Regions from separate parts of the Actinoplanes sp. CA-030573 genome, predicted to be linked through region 3. Evidence: riboswitches for the same ligand, from Rfam matches in the RefSeq annotation. Region 3 holds a riboswitch; each other region holds the start of a gene.
What was found. Region 3 has a riboswitch for cyclic di-AMP ahead of ACQP2F_RS09725 (C40 family peptidase). Riboswitches for the same ligand answer to the same signal wherever they lie in the genome.

Region 1: linked by a shared signal. The riboswitch ahead of ACQP2F_RS01995 (coiled-coil domain-containing protein) and the one ahead of ACQP2F_RS09725 (C40 family peptidase) in region 3 are both predicted to bind cyclic di-AMP.
Region 2: linked by a shared signal. The riboswitch ahead of ACQP2F_RS30400 (NlpC/P60 family protein) and the one ahead of ACQP2F_RS09725 (C40 family peptidase) in region 3 are both predicted to bind cyclic di-AMP.

Annotation. Positions count from the first base shown of each region.
Region 1 is NZ_CP192038.1:425,395-428,659, reverse strand. Features, by position in the region: gene ACQP2F_RS02005 (ABC transporter ATP-binding protein) at 1-151, shown strand, start outside; gene ACQP2F_RS02000 (coiled-coil domain-containing protein) at 167-1,171, opposite strand; cyclic di-AMP (ydaO/yuaA leader) riboswitch at 1,175-1,316, opposite strand; cyclic di-AMP (ydaO/yuaA leader) riboswitch at 1,525-1,662, shown strand; gene ACQP2F_RS01995 (coiled-coil domain-containing protein) at 1,672-2,748, shown strand; gene ACQP2F_RS01990 (glycoside hydrolase family 65 protein) at 2,803-3,265, opposite strand, start outside.
Region 2 is NZ_CP192038.1:6,594,674-6,597,938, forward strand. Features, by position in the region: gene ACQP2F_RS30395 (M1 family metallopeptidase) at 1-741, shown strand, start outside; gene ACQP2F_RS30400 (NlpC/P60 family protein) at 792-1,787, opposite strand; cyclic di-AMP (ydaO/yuaA leader) riboswitch at 1,802-1,939, opposite strand; gene ACQP2F_RS30405 (M56 family metallopeptidase) at 2,062-2,964, opposite strand; gene ACQP2F_RS30410 (BlaI/MecI/CopY family transcriptional regulator) at 2,961-3,265, opposite strand, start outside.
Region 3 is NZ_CP192038.1:2,078,871-2,082,135, forward strand. Features, by position in the region: gene leuS (leucine--tRNA ligase) at 1-617, shown strand, start outside; gene ACQP2F_RS09725 (C40 family peptidase) at 682-1,500, opposite strand; cyclic di-AMP (ydaO/yuaA leader) riboswitch at 1,507-1,639, opposite strand; gene ACQP2F_RS09730 (MurT ligase domain-containing protein) at 2,059-3,265, shown strand, end outside.

The sequences.
Region 1 (3,265 bases), 1.7 Mb from region 3:
GGAGGCCGGCACGGTCTTCCTGGTCAGCCACAGCGAGCAGTCGATCCGGGACACCTGCGAGCGCAGCATCTGGCTGGAGAGCGGCGTGATCAAGGCGGACGGCCCGACCGACGACGTGATGAAGGAGTACGAGGCCTTCGTGAAGAAGTGAAGGCCCCGTACCGCCCTAGATGACCGACAAATGCACGTGGTTCGTGTGATCGCTCGAGGGATCGCCGTTGCCACGGGTGTACGCCTTCCAGCCGCTCGACGGCAGCCAGATGCGTTTGAACCAGATGACGTACAGGACGCCCAGCCGGCTCGAGTTGTTGATGAAGTAGTTCGCGAGGTTCGTCCCGTACGTCTTGCTGGCGCCCGTCGCCACCCCGCCGAAACCGCCCTTGTCGGCCGCGAAGTCGCAGGCCCGGCCCTTGGGATGCTCGCCGCTGTTCTGTTCGCGCCAGCAGTGCACGTAGTGCGTGAACCCGTCGGCCTGGGCCTGCCGCATGGCGAACAGCATGCGCTGGGTGATGCGGCCGCCACTGGTCGGGTCGTCCACCATGCCGCTGCCGCCCTGGAACTTGGCCGCCGACTTGCTGCTGCCGCCGTCGCTGGGCTGCGGGTCGTCCTGGCCGGCGTTGGCCGCCTTCAGCGCGGTCTCGGCCTGGACCTTGCGCTTGGCCATCACGTTCACCTGCTTCTGCTGGTCACGGATGGTGGCGTCGATCGCCAGCTTGGCCGCGGCCTGCTGGTCACGGACGGCCCGCAGGTCGGTGACCGCGGCCTGCTGCTTGACCCCGACCGTCTCCAGCATCTCGGCCCGGTCCAGGAAGCCGGCACCCGAGCCGGCGTTGAGCAGCGCGCTCATCGGGCCGAGCCGGCCGGACATGTAGGCCTCGGCGACGATCTCGTCGACCGCCGCCTGGCGGGGGGCGAGCTCGGCGTCCAGCTGCTTGAGCCGGGCGGTGAGCTGGGCCTGGCGGGTCTTGGAGGCCGCGAGCGCGTCCCGGGCCTGGACGTAGCCCCGGGAGGCCGCCTCGAGCTGCTGGATCAGCGACTTGGAGCCGCCTTCGCCGTCGTCCCCGGTGTCGCCCGGCGCCGCGTGGGCCGGGGCCGCGAACGCCAGACCGGCGGCAGCGACCAGGAGGGCGAGGGTCGCCGCTAATCGGCGGCGGACAGATTGGTGCCGCACACTGTTTCCTTCCGTCGGCCGCCGACCGAGTTAGCTGACGGGTTCGGGACGGAAGTTCCCTACCGGAAGTGACTCCGGATTCACCCCATTGAGAGGAACGGTTGGTTCCCCGGCTCGCCTCGCGGCGATTAGGCGGCGATCCCCGGGTGGGGATCGGGACCGACGATACCCATGCCATCGATTGATCGACAGATCTCGTACCCTGTGCGATTGGCCGATAACGGCTTGTCACCTCATTACGGAAAGTGCTTATCCGCTCACCACATTCACGTTTATCGGACCCTGATGCGTTCCCAAGTCTCGGGTAAACTCTCCGACGGCTCTGCCGCCGAAGGCGCCGCCCCCGAGGCGCCGGCAGACCACCGCCCAATCGCCGCGAGGCGAGCCGGGGAACCAAATGTTCCTCACCTGGGGTGAATCCGCGCGAGCGGTAGGGATCGCTTCCGTCCCGAACCCGTCAGCTAACCCGGTCGGCGGTTAACCGGAAGGAACCTGGCTGGATGACCGTACGAACCCGCCGGTGGCTGACACTCGCCCTGGCGCCGCTCGTGGCTGTCTCGTTCCTGGCGGCGCCGACCGCCCCCGCGAGCGCCGACCCCGACACCTCGTCCTCGTCGAGCTCCGGCGAAGGGTCGAGCTCAGGCGGAGGAACGTCCGCGATCCCTGACGAGGGCGACGACGACGTCGAGGCGAACGCGACGCTGAACGACGTGCTCGAGTCGTCGAACCGCAAGTATGTGCAGGCCAAGGCGGCGGTGACGAAGTCCACCGCGACGCAGAAGAGCCTGGCCGTCGAGATCAACCTGGCCGAGGCCAAGCGCAACGCGCTGATCCCCGAGGTCAACGCGATCGCCGCCCAGCAGTACCAGACCGGCCACCTCGGCGCCGCCAGCTTCCTGCTCGGCAGCCAGGGGTCGAGCGACTTCCTCAAGAAGGCGGTCTCGCTGGAGGAGATCAACACGCTGCACGACCGGAAGCTGCGCGAGCTCAACGCCGCGATCGACCTGGTCAACAGCAAGAAGGCCGCGCTCGACGCCGAGGTGAAGGCGCAGCAGACCAACCTGCTGGCGATGCAGAAGCAGAAGGCCTCGGCCGAGAAGGCGCTCGAGTTGGTCGGCGGCAAGAGCCTCACCGGCGGCTTCGTCGACGCGGTCTCCAAGCAGGCGGCGCCCGCGCCACGCAATGCCGAGGGCGGTTTCTCGCCGGAGAAATGCACCGTGAACGATCCGACCACGAGTGGCTGCATCACCGCGCGTACGTTGCACATGTACCAAGAGGTGAAGAAGGCCGGCTTCAATCGTTTCGTCGGCTGTCACCGCAACGGCGGACCGTTCGAGCATCCGAAGGGCCGGGCCTGCGACTGGTCCCTGCAGAAGAGCGGATTCTCGAACGCGCACAACGCCGACATGAAGAACTACGGCAACAACCTGATGGCGTTCCTGGTCCGCAACGCCGACCGGTTGGGCATCTACTACGTCATCTGGTATCAGCAGATCTGGTTCCCGGCGACCGGTAACTGGCACACCTATCACGGCGTCAGCGCCCACAAGGACCACGTGCACGTTTCGATGCTGTAGAGCAGACATGGCAACGGCCCCCGCGATATCCGCGGGGGCCGTTGTCGTTGACGGTCAGTCCTGCGGAGCCCGGCGCACCGGGGCCCGGCCCGCGGGCTGGGTCGGCGGCGGGCCGACCGGTCCGGCCGGCGGGATCGGCACGCTCACCGGCTTGACCTGGGTGACCTCGATCTCCTTGCCGTGGTGCAGCAGCACGAGCCGGGCCGAGCCGCCGCCGTTGCGCAGCGAGTAGGTCACCTCGTCGGCCGTGACATTCACCCGCAGCCGGAGCCCGCGCCACAACAGCGAGAACTCGAGGTTGCTGATCCGGCTCGGCAGCCGGGGCGCGAACGACAGCTGGCCGTTGAAGTCCCGCATGCCGCCGAGGCCGGCGACCAGCGAGATCCAGGTGCCGGCCAGCGACGCCACGTGCACGCCGTCACGCGAGTTCTGGTGGAGGTCGTGCAGGTCCATCAGGGCGGCCTCGCCCAGGTAGTCGTGCGCCAGCTCGAGGTGCCCGACCTCGGCCGCCAGAACC
Region 2 (3,265 bases), 4.5 Mb from region 3:
GTCGACCGGGCCGGCAGCAGTGGGCGTACGGTCACCACCGCCACCGGGAAGAAGGTGCGCGAGTTCGCCTGGGCCGCCGGGCCGTTCCGCAAGATCTCCGGAACCACGGCGGGCGGCGTCGCGGTGAACGTCTACTCGGTGAGCTCGATCAGCACGTCGAGCGCCAACTCGATGCTGAGCACGGCCAGGTCCGCCCTCGACGCGCACTCGTCCCGCTTCGGCGCCTACCCCTACGGCGAGGCCGACGTGGTGCTGGACAACGGCTACTGGTTCGGCGGTATGGAGTACCCGGGCTTCGTGCTCGACGTCATCAGCTCGACGGCGCTGGCGCACGAGCTCGCCCACCAGTGGTTCTACGGGATCGTCGGCGACGACGAGTACACGACGCCGTGGCTCGACGAGGGCTTCACCGACTACGCCACCGATCTGTACTTCAACAAGACCGGCAGCGGCTGCGGGATCACCTGGCAGTCGAGCGCCGAGAAGCTGACCAACTCGATGGCTTACTGGGACGCGCACCCGAGCCGCTACAGCACCGTGGTCTACGGCTACGGCAAGTGCACGCTGCACGACCTGCGCCGGCTGATCGGCACGACGGCGATGGCAAACCTGCTCAAGTCGTACGCGGCGTCGCACTGGTACGGGGTCTCGACGGTGGCCGACTTCAAGGCCGCGGCGCAGGCCGCCGCCGGCTCGACCAGCCTCACCTCGTTCTGGGCGGCGCACCGCGTCGAGGGCTGACCGCACACGGAAAGGGGCCGCCCGCGGGCGGCCCCTTTCTGCGCGAACTCTCAGCCCGGACGCCGGAAACCGGCGATCGGTCCCACCTTGTCGAGCACCGCCATCCGCACATGGTCACCCGTGTGCGGGGCGTGCACCACCTTGCCGCCACCTATGTAGATGGCGACGTGATGGAGGCTGCCCGGATAGAAGAAGACCAGGTCACCCGGTTGCAACTCGTCCCGCGACACCGCCTTGCCCTCGCCCCACTGGTCCTTCGTGTAGTGGTCGAGGAAGACGCCGACGCTGGCCCACGCCGCCTTCGTCAGACCCGAGCAGTCGTAGCTGTTCGGGCCCTCGGAGCCGAAGACGTAGGGCTTGCCGACGAGGTCGCAGGCTCGCTGCGCCGCACGGCCGCCCTTGTCCTGGCTGTAGGTGACGGGGCACGGCCCGGTCTTGAACGGGCCGTCGGACTCGCCGGCCGCGCCGTACGCCGCGAGCCGCAGCTTCTGGAGCGAGTCGATCTTCTTCTGGATCGCGGCCTTCTGCTGCGCGAGCTGGCTGTCGCGCGCCGCGATCGACTTGGTCAGCACGTCCAGGTCGGACTTCATGCCGGCGTACTTGTCGCGCAGCTTGGCGACGCCGGCGATCTGGTCCTGCTGGTGCCGAGCAAGCTGATCGAGGTAGGTCAGCTTGTCGGTCAGGCCGGTGGGCGACCCACTCATGATCATGGCGTTGAACGCGTTGGGCGCACCCTGCTTGTACGCGTCGACGGCCATCCCCCGCACCTGGGACAGGGCGACATCCACCTGGATCTGGAGCGGAGTGAGCTGGGTCGTGAGCTTCTTCAGCTGAGCCTGGTTCTTGAGCAGCTTGCCGTGCACGTCGTTGTACTGCTCGATGACCGGCTCGAGTTCGTTCCACTGCTTGTCGATCTGGGCCTCGACGCTGGCCGGCGAGGGTGTCGCTTGCGCTACGGACGGGCCGGTGAAGACGATCCCGACCGCTGCGACAGCGCAGGCGAGGCTGCGCAGAACTGCGGCGCGGCGCGCCCCAATCCGTTTCACGTAGGTGCGTTATCCCTTCTTCCATCAAGCCGCCGACCGGGTTAGCTGACGGGTTCGGGCGGGAAGCGCGCCCGGCCGCAAGGGATCGCGGCTTCACCCCGACTACTCGGGTCCCCGGTTCGTCGCCATGGACGATTAGGCGGTGGTCCGTCAGATCGGCCGGATGGACGATGGGGGGCTGCCGAACCGGGGACCACCGTACTCCCGATCAAGTCGTTAACTGAAGCTGCCACGACCAGGAAACTGCTTGCACAGCAGGGGCTACGGACAGTGACTACAACGGCCAGGCTTCCAGGGCGCGGTCGAGCCACGGGAGCACCAGGATCACGGTCGGTAATACCAGCAGGGCCAGGGCGCCGAGCGCGACGGTCGCGGTGAGGGCGATCGAGGACCTCGGCGGCGCGGCCAGGCGGGCGAGGCGGCGGTCCCGGGCGTCCGTTCCGGGCGCGACATCCTCCGACAGAGGGACAGCGCCGGTCAGGCGTTCCAGGGCGCCGCGCAGCGGCGCGGACCCGGTGCGGCGGCGTGCGGCATCGTCGGCCACCATCTCCAGCAGCAGATGTACGGCGTTCAGCGGCGCCCGGCTGCGCAACGGCGCCGGGACGGCGCGATAGAACGCGGTGAACGACTCCATCACCACCTCATGGCGGTGCCGCAGGTGGGTCTGCTCGTGGGCGAGGACGGCCTCGACCTCGGACCGGCCGAGCAGCCGGAGCGCGCCGTCGCTGAGCACCACGCGCGCCTCCCGGCCGGGCACGCAGTAGGCGAGCGGCAGGTTGCCCTGGAGCACCCGCACGTTGTCGTCGTCGAGCTCCTGGCGCTGCTCGGCCCGGTCGAGCAGGTCGACCAGCAGCCGGTGCCGGGCGCGGCGCTCGCGGGAGCGCCGGGTGACACCGTAGAGGGACCAGAGCAGCCGCAGCACGATCGTGGCCGCGACGGCGAGGGCGCCGACCAGGGCCGCGGCGGTGACCGGCCGCCCGGCGCCGGCCGCGCGGGCCAGTTCTTCGGGGCCGGCCAGCACCACGCCGAGCGCGGAGAGCACCGCGGTCAAGGTGATCGCCTGCCAGAGCAGCACGGCCGCGGCCGGCGCGCGGTCGGGCCACCGGGCGGCGGCGAGGACGCCCGGCACGACGAGCGACAGGGTCAGCCCGAGGGCGCCGAGCAGCAGGGCGGTCACCGCTCGTTCTTGGCGACGGCCTCGAGGGCGGCCTTCAGAGCCTCCGGCGGCAGCTGCCCGACGAAGTAGGCGAGCGCCGCGTCCTGGTCGGCGCTGGCGCTGAGCGCGTCGAGCATGACCGAGGCCGTCATCTCCTCGCGGGACTGCGTGGTGGCGTACCGATAGGCGCGGTCCGCTTTCTGCTCCGTCACCACCCGTTTCTTGGCCAGGCGGTGCAGCACCGTCATCACCGTCGTGTAGGCGAGGTCGCGCTCGGGCCCGATCGACTCGTGGACCTGGCGCACGGTGAGCGGCTCACCCG
Region 3 (3,265 bases):
ACACCTTCCGGGTGTACGAGATGGCGATGGGCCCGCTGGACGTCTCGCGCCCGTGGGAGACCCGGGCCGTGGTCGGCTCGCAGCGGTTCCTGCAGCGCGTCTGGCGGCTGGTGGTCGACGAGGAGACCGGCGCGCTGCGGGTCACCGACGAGCCGCTGGAGCCGGCCGTCCGCAAGCACCTGCACCGGACCATCGCCGGTGTCCGCGAGGACATGGACGAGCTGAGGTTCAACACGGCGATCGCCAAGCTGATCGAGCTGACGAACGCGCTGACCCCGCTGCCGGTCGCGTCCCGGGAGGCGATCGAGCCGCTGGTGCTGATGGTGTCGCCGTTCGCGCCGCACCTGGCCGAGGAGCTGTGGAGCAAGCTGGGCCACGAGGGCACGCTGGCCTACGTGGACTTCCCGGTCGCCGACCCGGCCCACCTGAAGGCCGAGTCGATCACCTATCCGGTGCAGATCAACGGGAAGGTGCGGGGGCGGGTCTCGGTCTCCCCGGAGGCTTCCGAGGATTCCGTACGCGCCGAAGCGCTGGCCGCCGTCGCCGACGTGCTGGCCGGGCGTGACCCCAAGAAGGTCATCGTGGTGAAGGGCCGGCTGGTCAGCGTCGTGGTGTGAAGAATGGGGGGCACCGAACCGGTGCCCCCCATTTCACTTCGTTCCTTGGTCGTTCCTTGCTTCGTTACGCCGCCAGGCGACGCACGACGTAGTTGCTGCCGTACATCTTGTGCTTGCCGACGCGGGCGCCGGTGTGCGGCGAGTCGTACATGTAGCCGTTACCGGCGTAGATGCCGGCGTGGTACCCGTACGAGCCGGATCGGAAGACGATCAGGTCGCCGACCCTGGCCGACTTCTTGGCGACCGCCTTGCCGTACTTCTGCTGGGAGTTCGCCTTGTGGGGCAGCTTGACGCCCAGCGTCTTCTTGAAGACGTACAGGGTGTAGCCGGAGCAGTCGAACCGCTTCGGCCCGGCGGCCGCGAACTTGTACAGCGCGCCCGTGTGCCGCTTGGCCTCGGCCAGCACCCGAGCCCCGGCGTTGCTGCGCACGGTGATGCGGATCGAGCTGCCCCAGTACGCCCGGTACGAGCTGTTCCCGTAGAAGACGGCGCGAAGGTTAACGCTGGTGCTCGGCCGCGTGTAGAGGTTGGTGATGCCGTTCTTGCCGACCCGGACAGTGCCCACTGCGGCCCACTTGCCGCCCCGGTTGCCCTGGAGCTGGACCTTGCCGGACGTGATCCGCTTGCCGGTCTTCGGGTTGTAGTACCGGACGGTGATGCGAACCTGCTGGCCGGAAGTAAGGGTCCGGGAACTGACGTTGGTCAGGTTCGTGGGCTTTGGCTTGGCCGCGGCCTGAGCCTGAACCGCCGCCACCGGCGTTGCGGCGCCGGCCGCCGGCGTCGCGATCAGCTGACCTGCGCAGAGGCAGAGACCCAGGGACAGCGCGGCAGTACCGGTGCCGACGGACAGCCGTCGACGCCGGCTCGAGGTGTGCTCGTGCACGGTAGAGATATCCCTCCGGCACGCCTGCGAGGTTAGCTGTCGGGTTCGGGCGGGAAGGTGTGCCCGGTCGCCGTGGTGGCCGACTTCACCCCGAGGTTGCCCCGTCGACCGCCACCGGAGCGGGTGGCGCGGAGCGGACCGGCTGTCTCTCTCGAGAAGCTGTGGGTCCCCCGTCCCTGCCCCCATATGCCTTTGTGGTTGTGCGATTGCGGTGGTCGCGACGATCGGCCCGGGGCAGGGCTCGGCGTGAACCGAATCGTTGCGAGCCGTTCCGTGCGGATCGGCAGAACCTTGCTACCTGAAATTTCTCTTGATCGGCGGCAGCCAATTCGTCACTGTCCGTGTTTGGCACATTGGGGCCTGTCCAGTTTGTTACGTCCGCGAGACAAATGCCATGACGGGTAGTGCGGGGGCGATCACGGCTTGTCGAAGGTTACGGGTGAAACAGAACACACAAATAGTGGTTCCCCTGGTCAGGCCGTTGCGTTTCGCCGGCCCCGGCGGCCACTCGACGTAACAGCCGACTCCGGTACCCTCGCTCAGGTGACGGACGGCAAGATGCCCCTGCGGGCCAAGGTCGCGACCGGCGTGTCGAAGACCGCGGCCGCGCTTTCCCGGGCCGCGGGACGCGGCGACGGCTCGGTCATCGGCGGATGGATCGGGCTCAAGATCGACCCTGACCTGCTGGCCCACCTGGCCGCGGGCCGCGCGGTCGCGCTGGTCTCGGGCACCAACGGCAAGACCACCACGACCCGGCTCACCGCGGCCGCCCTCGAGGTGCTCGGCCGGGTCGCCACCAACTCGTTCGGCGCCAACATGCCGACCGGGCACACCTCGGCGCTGGCCAAGGCCGGCGTGACGCCGTTCGCCGTGCTCGAGGTCGACGAGCACTACCTGGCCCGGGTGATCGACGCCACCAGCCCGCGGGTGGTGGCGCTGCTCAACCTCTCCCGCGACCAGCTCGACCGGGCCAAGGAGGTGGCGATGATGGCGCAGCTGTGGCGCGACGCCCTCGCCGGCCACCCCGACGTGCGCGTGGTCGCCAACGCGGACGACCCGATGGTGGTCTGGGCCGCGCAGGGCAGCGCCGGCCAGGTCACCTGGTTCAGCGCCGGCCAGCGCTGGCTCGACGACTCGTTCGTCTGCCCGCAGAGCGGCGACCCGATCGAGCGCAGCAACGGCGACTGGTGGTGCACCGGCTGCCCGCTGCGCCGGCCGCAGGCCCAGTGGCACGTCGAGGACGAGGGCGTGGTCGACCCGCGCGGCGACTGGCACCTGGTCAAGCTGCAGCTCCCCGGGCAGGTCAACCTGGGTAACGCGGCGACCGCCCTGGCCGTCGCGGCCGAGTTCGGGGTCCGCCCGATCGAGGCGCTGCCGCGGCTGGCGACGGTCTCTTCGGTCGCCGGTCGTTATGCGCAGGTCGACCGGGACGGACGAAACGTCCGTCTGCTGCTGGCGAAGAACCCGGCAAGCTGGCTCGAGGCGTTCGACATGGCCGAGCTCGCACCCACGCTGCTCGCCGTCAACGCCCGGGACCCCGACGGTCTCGACACCTCGTGGCTGTACGACGTCGACTTCTCGCCCCTGCGGGACCGGCCCGTGCTGATCAGCGGCGACCGGGCGTACGACCTGGCCGTTCGTCTCGAGGTGAACGGTGTGCCCTTCCGGCACGTTAGGAGTTTTGACGAGGCGCTCCAGGCGGTTCCGCCCGGTCGTCTCGAGGTGATCGCCAACTACACGGCGTTCCAGGACATTCGAGCGGAGT